Azospira inquinata: one gene and its partners. The main gene of each other region encodes a partner of the protein of the gene in region 3 in a complex. Links are inferred from orthologs where the notes say so. Each region holds a gene or a part of one and is shown on either strand. Other genes may lie near its edges.

Region 1 (5,237 bases), 430 kb from region 3 along the record:
TGCTCAACGCCTACGCCAAGCTGGACAGCGACTCGGACGCCGCCCGGGCGGTGAAACAGGAAGCCCTGGAAGCCGCCGTGCTCATGCTCTACCCCATCGTGCCCCACATCGGCCAGGCCCTTTACGGGGAACTCCGTCCCGGCGCCGACGCGGGCCGTCAGGCCTTCCCCAAAGCCGATCCCGCCGCCCTGGTGCAGGACGAGGTGGAACTGATGGTGCAGGTGAACGGCAAGCTGCGGGGCCGCATTACCGTGGCCGCCACCGCCGACAAGGGGGCCGTGGAAGCGGCTGCTCTGGCCTCGGAAAGCGCCCAGAAGTACATGGAAGGCAAGGCCCCCAAGAAGGTGGTGGTGGTGCCCGGCCGTCTGGTCAATATCGTTGTTTAAGCCCCGAGGAGAGCGTCCGTGCGCCGCCTGATCCTGCCCTGTCTGGCCCTGCTGGCCGGCGTCCTGATGCTCTTCGCCGCCGGTTGCGGCTTCCAGCTCAAGGCGCCCCCGGCCCTGCCCTTCCACACCATGAAAATCGATCTGCCGGAAAACTCGGACGTGGGTATCTACCTGCGCCGGGCCATCCGCACCAGCAGCACCACCCAGCTGGTAGATAAGGCGGAGGACGCGGAAGCCATCTTCGTCCAGACCAGCTACCTGCAACAGCGGGATGTGCTGTCCTATAGCGGCGGCGGCAAGATTCAGGAATACCAGCTGCGGATTCTCATCGCCTATCGCATCACCGACCCCAAGGGTCGGGACCTAACCCCGCCGGTGAACCTCACCCTGCACCGGGACATGACCTACGGGGATAGCGAAATTCTCTCCAAGGAGCAGGAAGAAACCATGCTCTGGAAGGACATGCAGCAGGATGCGGCCCAGCAGATCATGCGCCGTCTGGCCGCCATCAAGCCCCTCAATCCGGACGACGAGGACGAGTAGTGGCCCAGCTCAAGGCTGAGCAACTGACGGCCCAGCTGGAGCGGGGCCTGGCCCCCCTCTACACCCTGTACGGGGACGAGCCCCTGCTGGTCATCGAGGCCGGGGACGCCATCCGGGCCGCTGCCCGGCACCAGGGGTTCAGCGAACGGGAGGTGCTGGTAGCCGGCCCGGGCTTTAACTGGAATCAGCTGGCCCAAGCCTGCGGCAACCTTTCCCTGTTCGGGGAACGGAAACTCATCGACCTGCGCATTCCCACGGGCAAGCCCGGGCGGGAAGGAGGCCAGGCCCTCCAGGAATTCGCCCAGCGCCTAAGCCCGGACATCCTGGTACTCATTACCCTGCCCGAGCTTTCCTGGCAGGAAGAAAAATCCGCCTGGTTCACCGCCCTGACCCAGGCCGGCACCCTGGTCAAACTCAATGCCCCGCCCCTGGCCGAGCTGCCCGCCTGGATCGCCGGGCGCCTGCAACGCCAGGGCCAGAGCGGGGACCGGGACGCCCTCCAGTTCATCGCCGAACGGGTGGAAGGCAATCTCCTGGCCGCCCACCAGGAAATCCAGAAAATTGGCCTGCTCTATCCCCCCGGCCCCTTGAGCCTGGAACAGGTGCGAGAAGCGGTGCTCAACGTGGCCCGCTACGACATCGACGATTTACGCGCCGCCCTCCTGGCCGGGGACATGGGCCGTCTGTGCCGCACCCTGGACGGCCTGCGCCAGGAGGGGGAAGCCCCGCCCCTGGTGCTGTGGGCCCTCACCGAGGAACTGCGGGCCCTCGCCGCCATCAAGACCGGTCTAGTGGCTGGGCGCCCTTTGGATTTGCTGTGCAAGGAACAGCGGGTCTGGGGCCCCCGCCAGGCGGCCATGAAGCGGGCCCTGCAACGCCTGGATCTGCACCGGCTGGTGCGGGGACTGGCCCAGGCCGCCCGTATCGACCGCTGCATCAAGGGTCTGGAGCCGGGCAATGTGTGGGAAGCCTTCCTGCGCCTGGGCCTATCCCTGAGCGTCTAAGCCCAGGGGCTCGGTAAACGGCAAAAGCCCGGGCAACCGGGCTTTTTTCTTAGCTTCTGGCTGGGGCCAGGGAGAATGCTAAGGGTCAGACCCTGGGGCTCCCGCCGGCCATCCGGGGCGGAAACCGTTGCCGCCCACCTGTTTGCCGGGCTCCCCCGGCCACCACCGTTCCCGTTATCAAGACAACTCAGGCGGCTTTTTCCCCACCGGCAGGGGGAACATCGTCCGCTGCCGGTGCCTCCCCATCGGCCTCTTCCCCCTCCAGGTGTTCCCAGGCGCAATCCACATCATGGCCCTTGGGACGCAGGGCGGGCAAGGGGGTTTCCCGGACCAGACACTCGCCTTTGCAGTTGTCGTCCACCACCACCACGCCCACCTCGGCATCCACCTTCCGGTCCCCGTCCCAGTAGCTGCATGTGGCGCATACCTGGATTTCATTGGGGAGAATTAACTTGCGACTCATCGGGAACTCCTACGAAGTGCGGTCTCTGTGAGGGACTCTGACAGCAGCTTGGGGCGAAAGTTTAGTCTATATCCGCACTTTCAGTAAGGACATGGGGGGTTGGGGCCTCGGGGACCGCTATAATGGGCCCTTCCCCTGGACGCCGAAACATCATGGATATCAAGGACTACATGCACTCCCTGGGCCGCCAGGCCCGCGCCGCTTCCCGGCTCATGGCCAAGGCCGACACCAACGCCAAAAACCAGGCCCTGAAAGCTATCGCCAGCGCTATTCGGCGGGAAGAAGCCGCCCTCCTGGCCGCCAACGGGGAAGACCTGGCTGCCGCCCGGGCTGCCGGACTGGCCAGCGCCATGCTGGACCGGCTCACCCTGACCCCGAAAACCGTGGCCACCATGGCCGCTGGTCTGGAACAGATCGCCGCCCTGCCCGACCCCATTGGGGAAATGACCGATCTGCGTTTCCGCCCCTCGGGCATCCAGGTGGGCCACATGCGGGTGCCCCTGGGAGTCATCGGCATCATTTACGAAGCCCGGCCCAATGTGACCGTGGATGCGGCGGGGCTGTGCATCAAGTCCGGCAACGCTTCTATCCTCCGGGGCGGCTCGGAAGCCATTCGCAGCAACCGGGCCCTGGCGGCCCTGGTCCAGGAAGGGTTGGAAGCCGCCGGTCTGCCCGCCGAGGCGGTCCAGGTGGTGGAAACCACGGATCGGGCCGCCGTGGGGGAACTCATCACCATGCGGGAATTCGTGGACGTCATCGTGCCCCGGGGGGGCAAGGGCCTCATCGCCCGGCTCCTGGCCGAATCCCGGGTGCCCATGATTCAGCATCTGGACGGCAACTGCCACGTTTATGTGGATGAGGGGGCCGATCCGGCCAAGGCCCTGAAAATCGTGGAAAACGCCAAGACCCAGCGCTACGGCACCTGCAATACGGCGGAAACCCTGCTGGTGGCCCGCTCCGAAGCCGCCGCCCAGCTCCCCGGCCTGGCCGCCATGCTGACCGCTAAAGGGGTGGAAATCCGGGGCTGCCCGGAAACCCAGGCCCTAGTGCCCACGGCCAAGGCTGCCACGGAAGCGGACTGGGGCGAGGAATACCTAGCCCCCATCATCGCCGTAAAGGTGGTGGCCGGGCTGGACGAAGCCATTGAGCACATCAACCGCTATTCCTCCGGCCACACGGAAGCCATTGTCACCGAGGATTACAGCCACGCCATGCGCTTCCTCCGGGAGGTGGATTCCAGTTCCGTGATGGTCAATGCCTCCACCCGCTTTGCCGACGGCTTTGAATACGGCCTGGGGGCGGAAATCGGCATTTCCACGGACAAAATCCACGCCCGGGGCCCGGTGGGCCTGGAAGGCCTCACCAGCCAGAAATGGGTGGTACTGGGGAACGGCCAGGTGCGTAGCTAAGGCCCCAGGGGGGCGGGCAGCCCATGCCGCCCCGGTGCCGAGCGGGGATGGGGCCCCAGAGGGCGGGCCCGGGGGAACTCCCCCATGTTACCGGTTTCCAACCGTCATGCTTGCCCCCGGTCCTGCCCCATTCAGCCGGGGAGCTTGAGTTTAAGGGCAGCAAGCGGACCCTGCCCCGCCTTATCCAGACGGTCCGTCCAAAATCAGGAGACAGCCCCATGAAGCACCCCTTGCTCACCACCCTGCTGGCCGCCACCCTACTGGTCGCCGGCCTCAACGCCCGGGCTACGGAAGTGGCCGGTGTACGCTTCGACGACCGGCAGCACCTGGAACAGCAGGAGCTGGTGCTGAACGGGGCGGGTCTGCGCTCCAAGTTTTTCATCAAGGTCTACGCCATGGGCCTTTACCTGCCGGAAAAAAAGACCGATGCGGCCGGAGTGCTCAATAGCAAAGGCCCCAAGCGCATTACCATCGTGCCCCTCATGGAACTGAGCGCCCAGCAGTTTGTGGAAGCCCTTTCCGGCGGCATTGAAAAAAATCTCAGCGACACGGAAATCGCCCCCCTCAAGGACCGGCTCCAGACCTTCGACAACACCCTATTGGCCCTGGGCAAGGCCAGCAAAGGCACCCCCATCGCTTTGGACTGGGTGCCGGGCAAGGGTACCCGGCTGGTGGTGGGTGGCCAGGCCAAGGGCAATCCCATCCCCGGGGAAGACTTTTACCGGGCCCTGCTGCGCATCTGGCTAGGGGACAAGCCCACCCAGGGCGACCTGAAGGACAACCTGCTGGGCAAGGCCTCCTGATCCATACACATCGGGGGCCCAGCCTCCGGGCCCCTCAGGCCTCGCCGCGACCATGACCACGCCCCTTGCCCCTTCCTCTGCTCCGGAGATCTCCCCCTCCCCCGGGCCTTTTCAGGCCGTAGTGGCCGCTCCCGGCTTTGCCCTGGGGCTGCGCTGCGAAGGGGAAAGCTTAACCGGCATCCACTTCCTGCCCCCGGGCCCGGCCCGAGCTGGGACCACGCCCCTGGCCCGGGAGGCGGCCCGCCAACTGGCGGCCTATCTCCAGGATGCCCGCTTTGCCTTTGACCTGCCCTTGGCGCCCCGGGGGACCCCGTTTCAGCACCGGGTCTGGCTGGCCATTGCCGCCATTCCCCTGGGACAGACCCAAAGCTACGGGGAGCTGGCCCGGGCCTTGACCTCCTCCCCCCGAGCCGTGGGGGGCGCCTGCGGGGCCAATCCCCTACCCCTGGTGGTGCCCTGCCACCGGGTGATTGCCCAAAGCGGCCGCCTCAACGGCTTCGCCCATGAAAAGGAAGGCCAGGGGAACGGCTTTTATCTGAACATCAAACGCTGGCTACTGGCCCATGAAATCCCGGAGCGTTACACCCTCCGCCCCTGACGGGGAGGAAAAACCCCACCGCCCGGACCCG
Region 2 (5,281 bases), 1.0 Mb from region 3 along the record:
GCTGCCTAGGCTATCCGCTGTGGGCTTCCCGGCCTCCGACGGAGAAAACCCCTGCATCCCCTCTCTAGGCTTCCTTTCTCCCCGCCGCCAGCGCTTCCCGCCAACTCCTTCCCCCAGCCCCCCCCATAAAAAAACCCGGCTTCCGCCGGGTTCCATTTCTTCCTATTCCTTGGCTTACGCTTTCTTCGCCGTGCTCCGCGCTGCCTTCGCCGTCACGCTCCCCGCCGTTACCCCTCCCTCCGTTATCTCTGTGATCTGCTTGCTCAACTTCGTGAAGTTCTCGAAAGCCTGGGTGGAGGCTCCCATCAGGGTCTTCATGGCGGCCGCCATTACGTCGCCTCCCAACGGCGCCTTGGACGAAGACGTTTCAATCGCCGACGCCGCCCGCTGGGACAGGCTGTTGTAGTGCTCCTCCATGATCCCCGTGACGTCCTTCTGCGTCTCCGTGATTAACTCGTACAGCTTCCTCCATCCTGTTTATTGGTGTATTCCCCCGTTCCCCAGTATAATGGCCCTCGGCGGGTCTCCCCGCATTGCAGGGTAGTGAATCGGGTCAGGTCCGGAAGGAAGCAGCCACAGCTACTTACTGCAAGTGCCGGGGGTAAGGCTCGCCACTTTTGTTTTTACGGGCGGAATATCCGATTCCCCTTTTGTCGATGCGACTATGAGTTATCAGGTCTTGGCGCGGAAATGGCGCCCACGGAACTTTGCGAGTCTTGTGGGGCAGGAGCACGTTGTTAAGGCATTGACCCATGCGCTCGCGGAAAACCGACTACATCACGCCTATCTATTTACGGGCACCCGAGGGGTGGGAAAAACTACCCTGGCCCGCATTCTGGCGAAATCCCTGAATTGCGAAAAGGGCATTACCCCCGAGCCCTGCGGCGAATGTTCTGCCTGCAAGGAAATCGATAGCGGTCGCTTTGTGGATTTGCTGGAGGTGGATGCGGCCACCAATACCCGAGTCGATGAAATGCGCATGCTGCTGGAAAATGCGGTGTATGCGCCCACCCGTGGCCGGTTCAAGGTCTACGTCATTGACGAAGTCCATATGCTCTCCAATTCGGCTTTCAACGCCATGTTGAAGACCTTGGAAGAGCCCCCCGAACATGTGAAGTTTATTCTGGCCACCACGGACCCCCAGAAAATTCCCGTGACGGTTCTGTCTCGCTGCTTGCAGTTCAATCTGAAGCAGATGCCCATCAACGCCATTGTGGATCACCTAGCCTATATTCTGGGCCAGGAACAGATTCCGTTTGAGGGCGAGGGACTTTCTATGCTGGCCCGCTCTGCCAATGGCAGTATGCGGGATGCCCTTTCCCTATTGGATCAAGCCATTGCCTACGGCAGTGGTAAAGTGGAAAGCGCCCTAGTCCGGGAAATGCTGGGGACGGTGGATCGGGGCCATTTGACGGCGATTCTGAACCACGTTCTGGCGGGGGATGGGGAGGCGCTGGTTCGTGTGGCCGGTGATATGGCGGCCCAATCCCTCTCTTTCAACTCCGCCCTGGAAGAGTTGGCTGTTTTGGCAACCCAAATCCAGGTGGCCCAGTTGGCGCCGGGGGCTTTACCCCCGGATGCTCCTGACCGGGAAGTCTTGCAGGGATTGGCGGAGCGTTTCGATCCCGAAGGCTTGCAGTTGGCCTACCAGATATTGATTCAGGGACGTAAAGACCTGCCCTTGGCTCCAGATCCCTACAGCGGTTTTCTCGTCACCCTGCTGCGTTTGCTAACGTTTTCCCCTGCCAAAGGGCTGGGGGCGCCTCCCCCCGAGACTCCAGCAAAAAAAGCTTCGAGCGCTGAGCGCCCAGGTTCCCGCTCAACGCCTCCTGCCCAGGAACCTTCCCCCGCTCCCCAGACTAAGGCGGAGGTGGCCCCCGTGTCCGAGGCCTCTGGGGAACTGGAGGTGCCTAGCACCTGGGAAGGCCTGTTGCGTCAATTGGACATCGGCGGCATGGCCCGGGAGCTGGCCCAGAACTGTTTGTTGGAATCCCTGGTTGAAGGGGCGGTGAATTTACGTCTGGCCCAGGATAAATCCCATCTCCTTTTGAAGGCCTCTCAGGATAAACTCCGGGAAGCGCTCCAGGCCCGCTTGGGGCGGCCAGTGTCCTTACATATCCAGGTGGGGGACGTGGCAGGGGACACGCCGGCCATTAAAGCTTCCAAGGCCCGTAAAGCCAGGCTGGCCCAGGCTACCGAGGCCCTGGCCCAAGATTCTTTTGTTAACGCGGCGGTGCAGTTGCTGGACGCCACGTTGATTCAATCATCCATTAAACCCCTTTGAGGAGACCTTTATGATGAAGGGTGGAATTGCCGGGCTGATGAAACAAGCCCAGCAGATGCAGGAAAATATGCGCAAAGCCCAGGAAGAACTGAGCCTGCTGGAAGTGGAAGGTCAGGCCGGGGCTGGGATGGTCAAGGTGCAAATGACCTGCGCCCATGACGTCCGGCGGGTCAGCATTGATCCTTCCGTGATGGACGATAAGGAAATGCTGGAAGACCTGATTGCCGCAGCCGTTAATGATGCGGTGCGTCGGGGTGAAGAGCTGACCAAGGATAAAATGTCCGGCTTTACCTCCGGCCTGAATCTGCCCCCCGGGTTGAAGCTCCCCTTCTGATGATCGGTAACAGTCTGGACGGGCTGGTGGCCGCGTTGCGCTGCCTGCCCGGCGTCGGGCCAAAATCCGCCCAGCGCATGGCGTTTCATTTGCTGCAACAGGATCGGCAAGGGGCCCAGCGTTTGGTGGGGGCTTTGCAGGACGCCCTGCAGCGGCTGCGTCATTGTGCCCGGTGCAATACCCTGACCGAGCAGGAAGTCTGTGAGCGCTGTGCTTCCCCCAAGCGGGACGCCAGTCTGCTGTGTGTGGTGGAAACCCCGGTGGACATGAATATGGTGGAGCAGACCCTGGCTTATAACGGGCTTTACTATGTACTCATGGGCCGCCTTTCCCCCCTGGACGGCCTGGGGCCCAAGGATTTAGGCCTGGATCGCCTGCTTACCCGGGCGGACGACGGCACGGTTCAAGAAGTGATTCTTGCCACCAATTACACCAACGAAGGGGAGGCCACCGCCCACTATCTGGGGGAGCTGCTTAAGGCTCGGGGCCTTAAGGTTAGCCGTATTGCCCGGGGTGTGCCGGTGGGGGGCGAGTTGGAATTTGTGGACCCGGGTACCTTAGCCCAGGCCCTGCGGGACCGGCGGGACCCGGATAAAGCCTGATAAAAAGGGCCTTTGATCCTCGGGGCCGCCTTCCAGTTCCCGGAGCGATTCAAGTATAATCACAAAGTTTTATTCGGCTAATCGTCGGATAGTGTGCGGTTTGCCTTTCAAAAATTTTCTACGTTCTAAGTTTAGGGATCAGCGCTATGAGCAAAGAGAACAAAGTGGACTGCGGGAGGCGGCGCTTGCTGGTCGCTACTGCGGCCGTCGGTGGAGTGGGGGCAGTCGCCACCCTCGTGCCGTTCGTCTCCAGCATGCTGCCGTCCGAGCGTGCCAAGGCGGCTGGCGCTCCGGTGGAAGTGGATATTTCCAAGCTGGAGCCGGGCCAAATGATGACCGTGGAGTGGCGCGGCAAACCGGTGTGGATTATTAACCGCACCAAGGAAATGCTGGCGACCCTGCCCAAGCTGGATGGCGCAGTGTTGGACCCCAAGTCCGAAAAGCCCCAGCAACCGACCTACTGCACCAACGAACACCGGTCCATCAAGCCTGAATACCTGGTGGCCATCGGTATCTGCACCCACTTGGGCTGTTCTCCCGGTTCCAAGTTCAAGTCTGGTACGGAAGAAGGGATGCCCGGAGAATGGCTGGGTGGTTTCCTTTGCCCCTGCCACGGTTCCACCTTCGACTTGGCCGGTCGGGTTTTCAAGAGCAAACCCGCGCCGCTCAACTTGGAAGTCCCGCCCCACATGTATCTCTCTGATACCCGCCTGATGATTGGCGAAGACAAGAAGGGAGCGTAAGGAATGGCTGCCAATACCAACTTTGAAAAGTACAAGTCCGACGGCTCTAAGGCCGGCAACTTGCTCGAATGGGTGGATGCCCGTTTCCCGGCCACGGCCATGTGGCGTGGCCATCTGGCCGAATACTACGCACCGAAGAACTTCAACTTCTGGTACTTCTTCGGCTCCCTGGCCCTGCTGGTGCTGGTGATCCAGATCGTGACCGGTATTTTCCTGGTCATGCACTACAAGCCCGATGCTTCCCTGAACGCTGCCGGTGTGCCGGTGGCCTTCGCCAGCGTCGAGTACATTATGCGGGACGTGCCCTGGGGCTGGTTGATCCGCTACCTGCACTCCACCGGTGCTTCTTCCTTCTTCATCGTGGTCTATCTGCACATGTTCCGCGGTCTGCTCTACGGTTCCTACCGTAAGCCCCGGGAACTGATCTGGCTGTTCGGGATCGGGATTTTCCTGTGCTTGATGGGTGAAGCCTTCTTCGGCTACCTCCTGCCTTGGGGACAAATGTCCTTCTGGGGCGCCCAGGTGATCGTCAATCTGTTCTCCGCCATTCCCTTCGTTGGCCCGGACCTGTCCGTGTGGCTGCGGGGTGACTTCGTGGTGGGGGATGCGACTCTGAACCGCTTCTTCTCCTTCCACGTTATCGCCATGCCCCTGGTTCTCCTGGGTCTGGTGGTTGCCCACTTGCTGGCCCTCCACGAAGTGGGGTCCAACAACCCGGACGGTGTGGAAATCAAGAAGCACAAGGATGAACACGGTATTCCCCTGGACGGGATTCCGTTCCATCCCTACTACACGGTGAAGGATATCGTTGGCGTGGTGGTGTTCCTCTTCGTCTTCTCCTGCGTGGTGTTCTTCGCGCCGGAAGGCGGCGGTTACTTCCTGGAATCCAACAACTTCATTCCGGCCGATCCCATGAAGACTCCGCCCCACATCGCTCCGGTGTGGTACTTCACCCCCTTCTATTCCATCCTGCGGGCGGTGACCTACCCCCTGTTCGGTTTGGATGCCAAGTTCTGGGGTGTGGTGGCCATGGGCGCTTCCGTGGTGATCATCGCCTTCCTGCCCTGGTTGGATCGCAGCCCGGTGAAGTCCATCCGTTACCGCGGTCCTATCTACAAGACCTTCCTGGCCCTGTTTGTGGTGGCGTTTGTCATTCTCGGCTACCTGGGTACCCAACCGCCGTCTTTCTGGGGTGAAAAGATTTCCCAGATCTGCGGCGTTATCTACTTTGCCTTCTTCCTGACCATGCCCTGGTACTCGAAGGTGGACAAGTACAGCCCGGAACCCGAGCGGGTCACCCACTAAGCAAAGGACGAGA
Region 3 (7,500 bases):
CCTGATTGAGGCCAAGAAACAGATCATCATCACCTGCGATACCTACCCGAAAGACATTTCGGGTCTGGAAGACCGGCTGATCACCCGCTTCGACTGGGGCCTTACCGTACAGATCGAGCCCCCGGAAACGGAAATGCGGGTGGCCATTCTGAAGAAGAAGGCGGAAGCGGAAGGGGTGGCCCTGGACGACGAAGTGGCCTTCTTCATCGCCAAGCACCTGCGCTCCAATGTGCGGGAACTGGAAGGGGCCTTGAAAAAAGTGTTGGCCTATTCCATCTTCCACGGTCGGCAAATTGCCCTGGATTTGGCCAAAGACGCCCTAAAGGACGTCATCGGCGCCTTCAACCGGCAGATCACGGTGGAAAACATCCAGAAGACCGTGGCCGAGTATTACAAAATCAAGGTGGCGGACCTGTATTCCAAAAAGCGCACCCGGGCCATTGCCCGGCCACGCCAGGTGGCCATGTGGTTGGCCAAGGACCTCACCCCCCACAGCTATCCCATGATCGGGGAAGCCTTCGGGGGCCGGGACCACACCACCGTCCTGCACGCCGTACGCACCATCGACGGCCTGCGGGTCAAGGACAACGAGCTAAACCATGATTTGCATGTGCTGCTGCAAGTGTTAAAAGGATGATCAGATATGCCGGGACGGCGGTGGATAAGCCCTGTCCCAGCCGGGGGAGGAAATGTGGATAAAGTCCCGTTTCCCCCTCGACGCAAAAAGAGTTCCACTTTGATTCACAGGAAAATACAGGGTTATACAATCCGGTTTTAAGCCTTCAAGGCTCTGAAAACAAAGCCTGAACGGAAACTATCCACAGAATTAGCGCCGCTATTATCTTTAGAGGATTTATATATATGCTCTTAACCAAGACCCAACGCGACACGCTGCTGACGCCGCTGCAGGCGGTCTCCGGCATTGTGGAAAAGCGGCATACCCTGCCGATCCTCTCCAACGTGTTGCTGGAAAAGAAGGGCGACAAGCTCACTTTCCTGGCGACGGACATCGAAATCCAGATCACCACCAGCGCCGAAGGTGCGGAAGGTGAAGGAGACGGGGCCGTTACCGTTGGGGCGCGCAAATTCCAGGATATTCTCCGCAGCCTGCCGGAAAGCGCCGAGGTCAGCCTGACCCTGGAAGAAAAGCGCTTGCAGCTGCGCGCCGGCAAGAGCCGGTTCAGCCTGCAAACCCTGCCCGCCGATGACTTCCCCCGCATGGCCATTGCCACGGAAGAAGCCCAAACCCTCACCGTTACCCAGCAACAGTTCCGCCACCTGCTGGCCAAGACCCAATACGCCATGGCCGCCCAGGACGTACGCTACTACCTGAACGGCCTACTGCTCCTCACCGAAGGCAAGGAACTGCGGGCGGTGGCGACGGACGGCCACCGGCTGGCCTACGCCTCCATGGAAGTGGAAGCGGAACTGCCCCGCCAGGAACTGATCCTGCCCCGCAAGACCGTGCTGGAACTGAACCGCCTGCTGGCGGACAACGACGCTCCCCTGGAAATCACCCTCACCCCGAATCAGGTGCGCTTCGACTTCGGCAACGTGAATCTGGTCTCCAAGCTCATCGACGGCAAATTCCCCGACTACGAACGGGTCATTCCCGCCACCCTGAAGAACCACCTCCAGGTGGAACGGATGCCCCTGCTCCAATCCATGGTTCGGGCGGCCATTCTGACCAACGAAAAATTCCGGGGCGTGCGCCTGGTGCTCACCGACGGCAGCCTCAAGGTCATGTCCGCCAACGCCGAGCAGGAAGAAGCCCAGGAAGAGCTGGAAGTGGCTTACGCCGGCGATTCTCTGGATATCGGTTTCAACGTCAATTACCTCCTGGATGTGCTGAACAACATCCAGAACGACGAGGTGTCTTTCAGCTTCAATGACGCCAACTCCAGCGCCCTCATCACCATCCCGGGCAACGAGCGCTTCAAGTACGTCGTGATGCCCATGCGCATCTAACCCCGGCCGGGCCAACCGCCATACGGCGAGGCAAGGGAGCCACTGCGCCCCCTTTGCCCCGCCGGAGCGCCCCTGCCCTCCCCCCGACGCCAACCCGTTGCCCCTTTTCGGAAGACCCTATGATTCCCAACGAACCCCAAGACGATTACGACGAGTCCAGTATTCAACAGCTGGAAGGCCTGGAAGCCGTGCGCAAACGCCCCGGCATGTACATCGGCGATACCTCCGACGGCACCGGCCTGCACCACATGGTTTTCGAAGCGGTGGATAACGCCATCGACGAAGCCCTGGCCGGCCACTGCGACGACATCGTAGTCACCATCCACGCGGACAATTCCATTTCCGTGGCCGACAACGGCCGGGGCATTCCCACCGGGGTTAAGTTCGACGACAAACACGAGCCCAAGCGTAGCGCGGCGGAAATCGTCATGTGCGTGCTCCACGCCGGGGGCAAGTTCAACCAGAACTCCTACAAGGTGTCCGGCGGTCTCCACGGGGTGGGGGTTTCCTGCGTCAACGCCCTGTCCAAGTGGCTGCGCCTCACCATTCGCCGGGACGGGCAAAAGCACTTCATGGAGTTCAACCACGGCAAGGTCGTGAACCGGGTGGTGGAAGTCCAGAATGGGGTGGAAGTTTCCCCCATGCGCATCCTGGGCCCCACGGACAAGCGGGGTACGGAAGTCCATTTCCTAGCCGACGAAGAAATTTTCGGCACCGTGGAATTCCACTACGAAATCCTGGCCAAGCGCCTGCGGGAACTCTCCTTCCTCAACAACGGGGTGAAAATCCGCCTGGTGGATCAACGCACGGGCAAGGAAGAAAACTTCGCCTTCTCCGGCGGGGTAAAGGGCTTTGTGGATTACATCAACCGCAACAAGACTGTGCTCCACCCCAACGTCTTCTACTCCAAAGGGGAAAGCACCCTGGCCGATGGGGGCGTTATCAGCGTGGAAGTAGCCATGCAGTGGAACGACACCTATGCGGAACAGGTACTCTGCTTCACCAACAACATTCCCCAGGCCGACGGCGGCACCCACATGACCGGCCTGCGGGCGGCCATGACCCGGATCATCAACAAGTACATCGAAGAACACGAAATCGCCAAAAAGGCCAAGGTGGACATCACCGGGGACGACATGCGGGAAGGCCTGGCCTGTGTGCTGTCGGTGAAAATGCCTGACCCCAAGTTCGCCTCCCAGACCAAAACCAAGCTGGTCTCTTCCGAAGCCCGTCCGGCGGTGGAAGAAGTGGTGGCGGCCAAACTCACCGAATTCCTGTTGGAAAAACCGGCGGACGCCAAGGTCATCACCGGCAAGATCGTGGATGCGGCCCGGGCTCGGGACGCTGCTCGCCGCGCCCGGGAAATGACCCGGCGTAAAGGCATTCTGGACGGGGTGGGCCTGCCCGGTAAGCTGGCCGACTGCCAGGAAAAAGACCCTTCCCTCTGCGAACTCTACCTAGTGGAAGGGGACTCCGCCGGCGGCTCCGCCAAGCAGGGCCGGGACCGGAAGTTCCAGGCCATCCTGCCCCTGAAGGGCAAGATCCTGAACGTGGAAAAGGCCCGCTTCGACAAGCTGATCTCCTCCCAGGAAATCGCCACCATGATTACCGCCCTGGGCACGGGCATCGGCAAGGACGAATACAAGCCGGAAAAGCTCCGCTACCACCGCATCATCATCATGACCGATGCGGACGTGGACGGCGCCCACATCCGTACCCTGCTACTCACCTTCTTCTACCGGCAAATGCCCGAGCTGGTGGAACAGGGTCACATCTACATCGCCCAGCCGCCGCTCTACAAGGTTAAGCACGGCAAGACGGAGCGCTACCTGAAGGACGACAACGAGTACCAGCAATTCCTGCTGCAAATGGCCCTGGACGGCACCCAGATCATCCCCAAGGCCGGTGCCGAACCCATCTCCGGCGACACCCTGAAAACCCTGGCGGAAGAATTCCTCCTGGCCGACGCGGTCATCGCCCGCCTCTCCGCCATCATTGATCCGGAAGTGCTGCGCATGATGGTGCGCAACAACATCCACCTGGACCTGACCGACGAAGCCGCCGCCCAGGCCAGCGCCTACGCCATGACCAAGGTGGTGGACCCGGCCATTCGCATCTACCACCACTACGACGAAGCCCGGGAACAATGGCTGCTGCGCATTGAAAAAATGCGCCACGGCAACCTCAAGGTGGGCCTCATCGACCCGGACTTCCTCCTCTCCGGCGACTACTCCCAACTGCGGGAAACCGCCGAAACCCTGGCCGGCCTCTTTGGTCCGGGCCTGACCATCGTCCGGGGCGAAAAGAAAAAGACCGCCGCCGCCTTCTCCGACGCCATGAAATGGCTCCTGGCCGACGTGGAAAAGGGCATCAGCAAACAGCGCTATAAAGGGCTGGGCGAAATGAACCCGGGACAGCTCTGGGAAACCACCATGGACCCCACCGTGCGTCGTATGCTCAAGGTAGGCATCGAAGACGCCATCGGCGCCGACGAAGTCTTCACCATGCTCATGGGCGAATTGGTGGAGCCCCGCCGGGCGTTCATTGAAAGCAATGCGCTACATGCGCAGAATATTGATATTTGATATTGTAGGATCTCATTTACTTCTAGATTTGTCTCACAAATCTAGAAGTAATTAGAATCCTAGAAACCTAAAAAAGCCACTCACAGTAGTGGCTTTTTTACGTCTGCTACTCGGCCTGAGCGGACGTTGGCATGTGACATCGTCGCACTAACGTTTCCCCCCTTAGCCAGGGCTGTTCGCTGATTGCCCTAGTGTGCTTAAATTCGCTCTTCTGAGGAAGCCTAGTTTGAAATTGTTATGTGTGTTGCGTTGAAAATCACAGTTTTGGGTTCGTATGACAGTCTATGTAGATAATGCACGTATCGAGTGGCAAGGAAAGTTCTGGTGCCACCTTGTAGCAGACTCATTGAGTGAACTGCATTCATTTGCAATTCTCCTGGGGTTACGCCGATCGTGGTTTCAAAGAAATGCGTCATATCCACACTATGACATTACGGTAGAATGTCGGGAGAAAGCACTTCTCTTGGGTGCTTTTGCAGGAACGAGGGTGCAAATTATTACTTGTGCTAAAAAAATGAAATCGGAACTGTTGCAGGAAGCGCTAGCTCAAGAATGTCAACTTTGCTTGTTTTTATAATGCCTAGTCCTGAGGCTTATTTTCGTTGGAACTCTCTTTCGAACATAGATCACTGCGGGATCTTTGCGAAGATCCTACTAAAGCAGAGCGGGAACTTGGAGAGGCAACTGCAACAACGTTGCATGCAAGATTGTCAGATCTCCGCGCCATAGAACGGATCGGCCAGATTCCTGTCGGCAACCCTCAAGCATATGGCGATCCAAATGGGGCTCGTATGTCGATTGATCTTGGTAATAATTACAAACTGGTTTTTTGTGCGAATCACAATAAGTTGCCCATAGCGGCTTCTGGAGTTGTTGATTGGTCACGGGTTACCCGTATTCGCATTCTTGGGATAGAAAAGCATGCTCTGGACTGAATTCAGTTTTCGACCGAGGTGGGCTAGCCCGCCGGGGGCTACGATTCTCGATATACTTAACGATCGATCCATTTCATTCGATGAGTTCGCTGATGCAATTGGAGAATGTGGTTCGACTGCTACCAAGCTACTAGATGGCCGTCATGCTATTGATCTCATCTTGGCTGAACGACTAGCGACATTTTTTGGCACATCCCAAACGTTTTGGATAGCCAGGGAGGAACAGTATCGGCAGGATTTGGATCGCCTATATGCCGAAGAGGATTCGCTCGAATCGATTAGCGGCTTGCTAAAACAGCTTCCGATAAAGGATATGGTCGAGTTTGGCTGGATTCCCCATTGTTCCAAACCATCTGATTACGCGAGCGAAGCGCTACGTTTTTTCGATCTTCCAAATATTCGAGCTTTGCAAGGAAGATTCGACGATCTCCTACAAAAAACGGCTTTTAGGACATCTCAGACCTTTGATTCGCAAGAAATAGCTACCGCTACTTGGCTCCGAGAAGGAGAGCGTGAGGCGAAAGGACTTAATTGCGCAGATTGGAATTCTGAAGCATTCAGATCTCAGCTTAATGCAGTTCGTTTGTTAACGCGGGAGAAAGATCCCCAAGCATTTTTGCCAAGGCTGCAAGCTCTGTGTGCGGCTTGTGGGGTTGCAGTAGTGATCGTTCGAGTTCCGTCAGGCTGTCGTGCTAGCGGTGCAACAAAATTTATTTCTCCTGAAAAAGCTCTACTAATGCTTAGTTTCAGATATCTATCGGACGACCATTTTTGGTTTACCTTCTTTCACGAAGCTGCGCACTTGCTACTCCATAGTAATGAGTTGATTTTTATGGAGGGAAAAGGAACTTGTTTTAGTAAAGAAGAAGAAGAGGCAAACCAATTTGCCTCCTCTTTCCTTATCCCCCCTGAGCTAGAGTCAGAACTGCGCTCTCTACCAAAAGATGCAAAGGCAATTATTCGATTTGCAAGAAAAATTGGGGTGTCCCCTGGAATAATTGTAGGGCAGCTCCAATTCAGAAAAATACTAGGCCATTCTGAAATGGCCCGACTTAAAAATCGCTTTTCCTGGAGTTAGCTATCCTCGAAATCTAATGTAGTTTCCAGGCGATTTTTGCCAATTACAAAGAGAGTCCTCCAAAACCTGCATGCCTAAACCAAGGTAAGAATCCAGTTCGACCAACCAAGCGTCAAGGGTGGCTGCCAAAATATTGGAGTTTGTCGCACCTCCAAAAAGAAGACGGGCGCCACGTAATGGCCCTGTAGCTTGAGTAAGGTATGCGAGATCTGGCTGGATCGGTGTGATTCTCATCTTTCCAAGCATTGTTAGGTAATCAAATTTTGCTGTCCTACCGAATCGCAGTACCGGCATGGTCCGATACAGATATCCGAACATTGCTTTGGGGTCTGCTCCGACAATGTCCTGAGCGTGTGCGAAAAGTGCAGAGTGGCTACCGTAAGGACGAATCCAATCAACATAGCTCATTATGACTGAGCCTGTTCCTTTGGCTGTTGGCTTCAGACTTTCGTATTTTCGATGATTACCAAATCCTCTGCCATGCCCTGATAGTGCTTGATAGCGTTGAGACATCCAATTAAAGAAGGCGCCCGGATCCGAAGATGTGCGCTCCCAAGTCCATGGCTCATCTTCACCGAGTTTGCTATAGACATCACGGACTAAGCGCCACCCAGATCGAGAATGTTTTCCGAAGTGAATTGATAGAAAAATAAGCCAGCATGCTTCGTCAATTTCCTCTTGGCGAAGGTGCAATACGGCTGCTCGAAGAGGGTCAAATAGGTCGCATAATGGATCTGCGCGATTCGGACTATGAGTTAGCGACAGTATCTTATTGACGAATTCAATGCGGCGACGACTGTCAATAACTTGCTCTATCAACGATTGAATACATGATGCTTGGGTAATCCCAGGAAGTGGCCTAATCGTATTATGATACTGCCTAAGTGCACCTTCTAGGCTGTCTGCAAATTGAATATCGTGGCTTCTCAAGAAA

What was found. The genes of interacting proteins can lie anywhere in the genome.
Region 1: the proteins of dnaN (region 3) and holA are in contact, whole or in part, in a cryo-EM structure (PDB 8GIZ), measured with the Escherichia coli proteins. The link is inferred for Azospira inquinata from one-to-one orthologs.
Region 2: the proteins of dnaN (region 3) and dnaX are in contact, whole or in part, in a cryo-EM structure (PDB 8GIZ), measured with the Escherichia coli proteins. The link is inferred for Azospira inquinata from one-to-one orthologs.

What each region holds. Positions count from the first base shown.
Region 1 is NZ_CP064782.1:2,001,504-2,006,740, reverse strand. What follows is about bases 45-2,930. They hold holA (DNA polymerase III subunit delta), read left to right. Parts: upstream 45-928; coding sequence 929-1,933; downstream 1,934-2,930. Other genes in these bases: Azoinq_RS09220 (glutamate-5-semialdehyde dehydrogenase), read left to right, coding at 2,549-2,930; Azoinq_RS09225 (hypothetical protein), read right to left, coding at 2,121-2,396; Azoinq_RS09235 (LPS-assembly lipoprotein LptE), read left to right, coding at 405-929; leuS (leucine--tRNA ligase), read left to right, coding at 45-386. Also shown: more of leuS, read left to right, coding at 1-44; more of Azoinq_RS09220, read left to right, coding at 2,931-3,805; Azoinq_RS09215 (chalcone isomerase family protein), read left to right, coding at 4,024-4,608; Azoinq_RS09210 (methylated-DNA--[protein]-cysteine S-methyltransferase), read left to right, coding at 4,661-5,206. UniProt on the Escherichia coli protein: Part of the beta sliding clamp loading complex, which hydrolyzes ATP to load the beta clamp onto primed DNA to form the DNA replication pre-initiation complex.
Region 2 is NZ_CP064782.1:552,596-557,876, reverse strand. What follows is about bases 45-2,974. They hold dnaX (DNA polymerase III subunit gamma/tau), read left to right. Parts: upstream 45-664; coding sequence 665-2,284; downstream 2,285-2,974. Other genes in these bases: recR (recombination mediator RecR), read left to right, coding at 2,618-2,974; Azoinq_RS02465 (YbaB/EbfC family nucleoid-associated protein), read left to right, coding at 2,295-2,618; Azoinq_RS02480 (hypothetical protein), read right to left, coding at 175-417. In the rest of the region: more of recR, read left to right, coding at 2,975-3,220; petA (ubiquinol-cytochrome c reductase iron-sulfur subunit), read left to right, coding at 3,367-3,963; Azoinq_RS02450 (cytochrome b), read left to right, coding at 3,967-5,268. UniProt on the Escherichia coli protein: Part of the beta sliding clamp loading complex, which hydrolyzes ATP to load the beta clamp onto primed DNA to form the DNA replication pre-initiation complex.
Region 3 is NZ_CP064782.1:1,570,671-1,578,170, reverse strand. Bases 1-2,914 are described here. They hold dnaN (DNA polymerase III subunit beta), read left to right. Parts: upstream 1-861; coding sequence 862-1,968; downstream 1,969-2,914. Other genes in these bases: gyrB (DNA topoisomerase (ATP-hydrolyzing) subunit B), read left to right, coding at 2,088-2,914; dnaA (chromosomal replication initiator protein DnaA), read left to right, coding at 1-637. In the rest of the region: more of gyrB, read left to right, coding at 2,915-4,553; Azoinq_RS15230 (DUF4031 domain-containing protein), read left to right, coding at 4,828-5,130; Azoinq_RS07150 (hypothetical protein), read left to right, coding at 5,156-5,488; Azoinq_RS07145 (ImmA/IrrE family metallo-endopeptidase), read left to right, coding at 5,475-6,566; Azoinq_RS07140 (alpha-glutamyl/putrescinyl thymine pyrophosphorylase clade 3 protein), read right to left, coding at 6,567-7,496; Azoinq_RS07135 (hypothetical protein), read right to left, coding at 7,493-7,500. UniProt on the Escherichia coli protein: Confers DNA tethering and processivity to DNA polymerases and other proteins. Acts as a clamp, forming a ring around DNA (a reaction catalyzed by the clamp-loading complex) which diffuses in an ATP-independent manner freely and bidirectionally along dsDNA.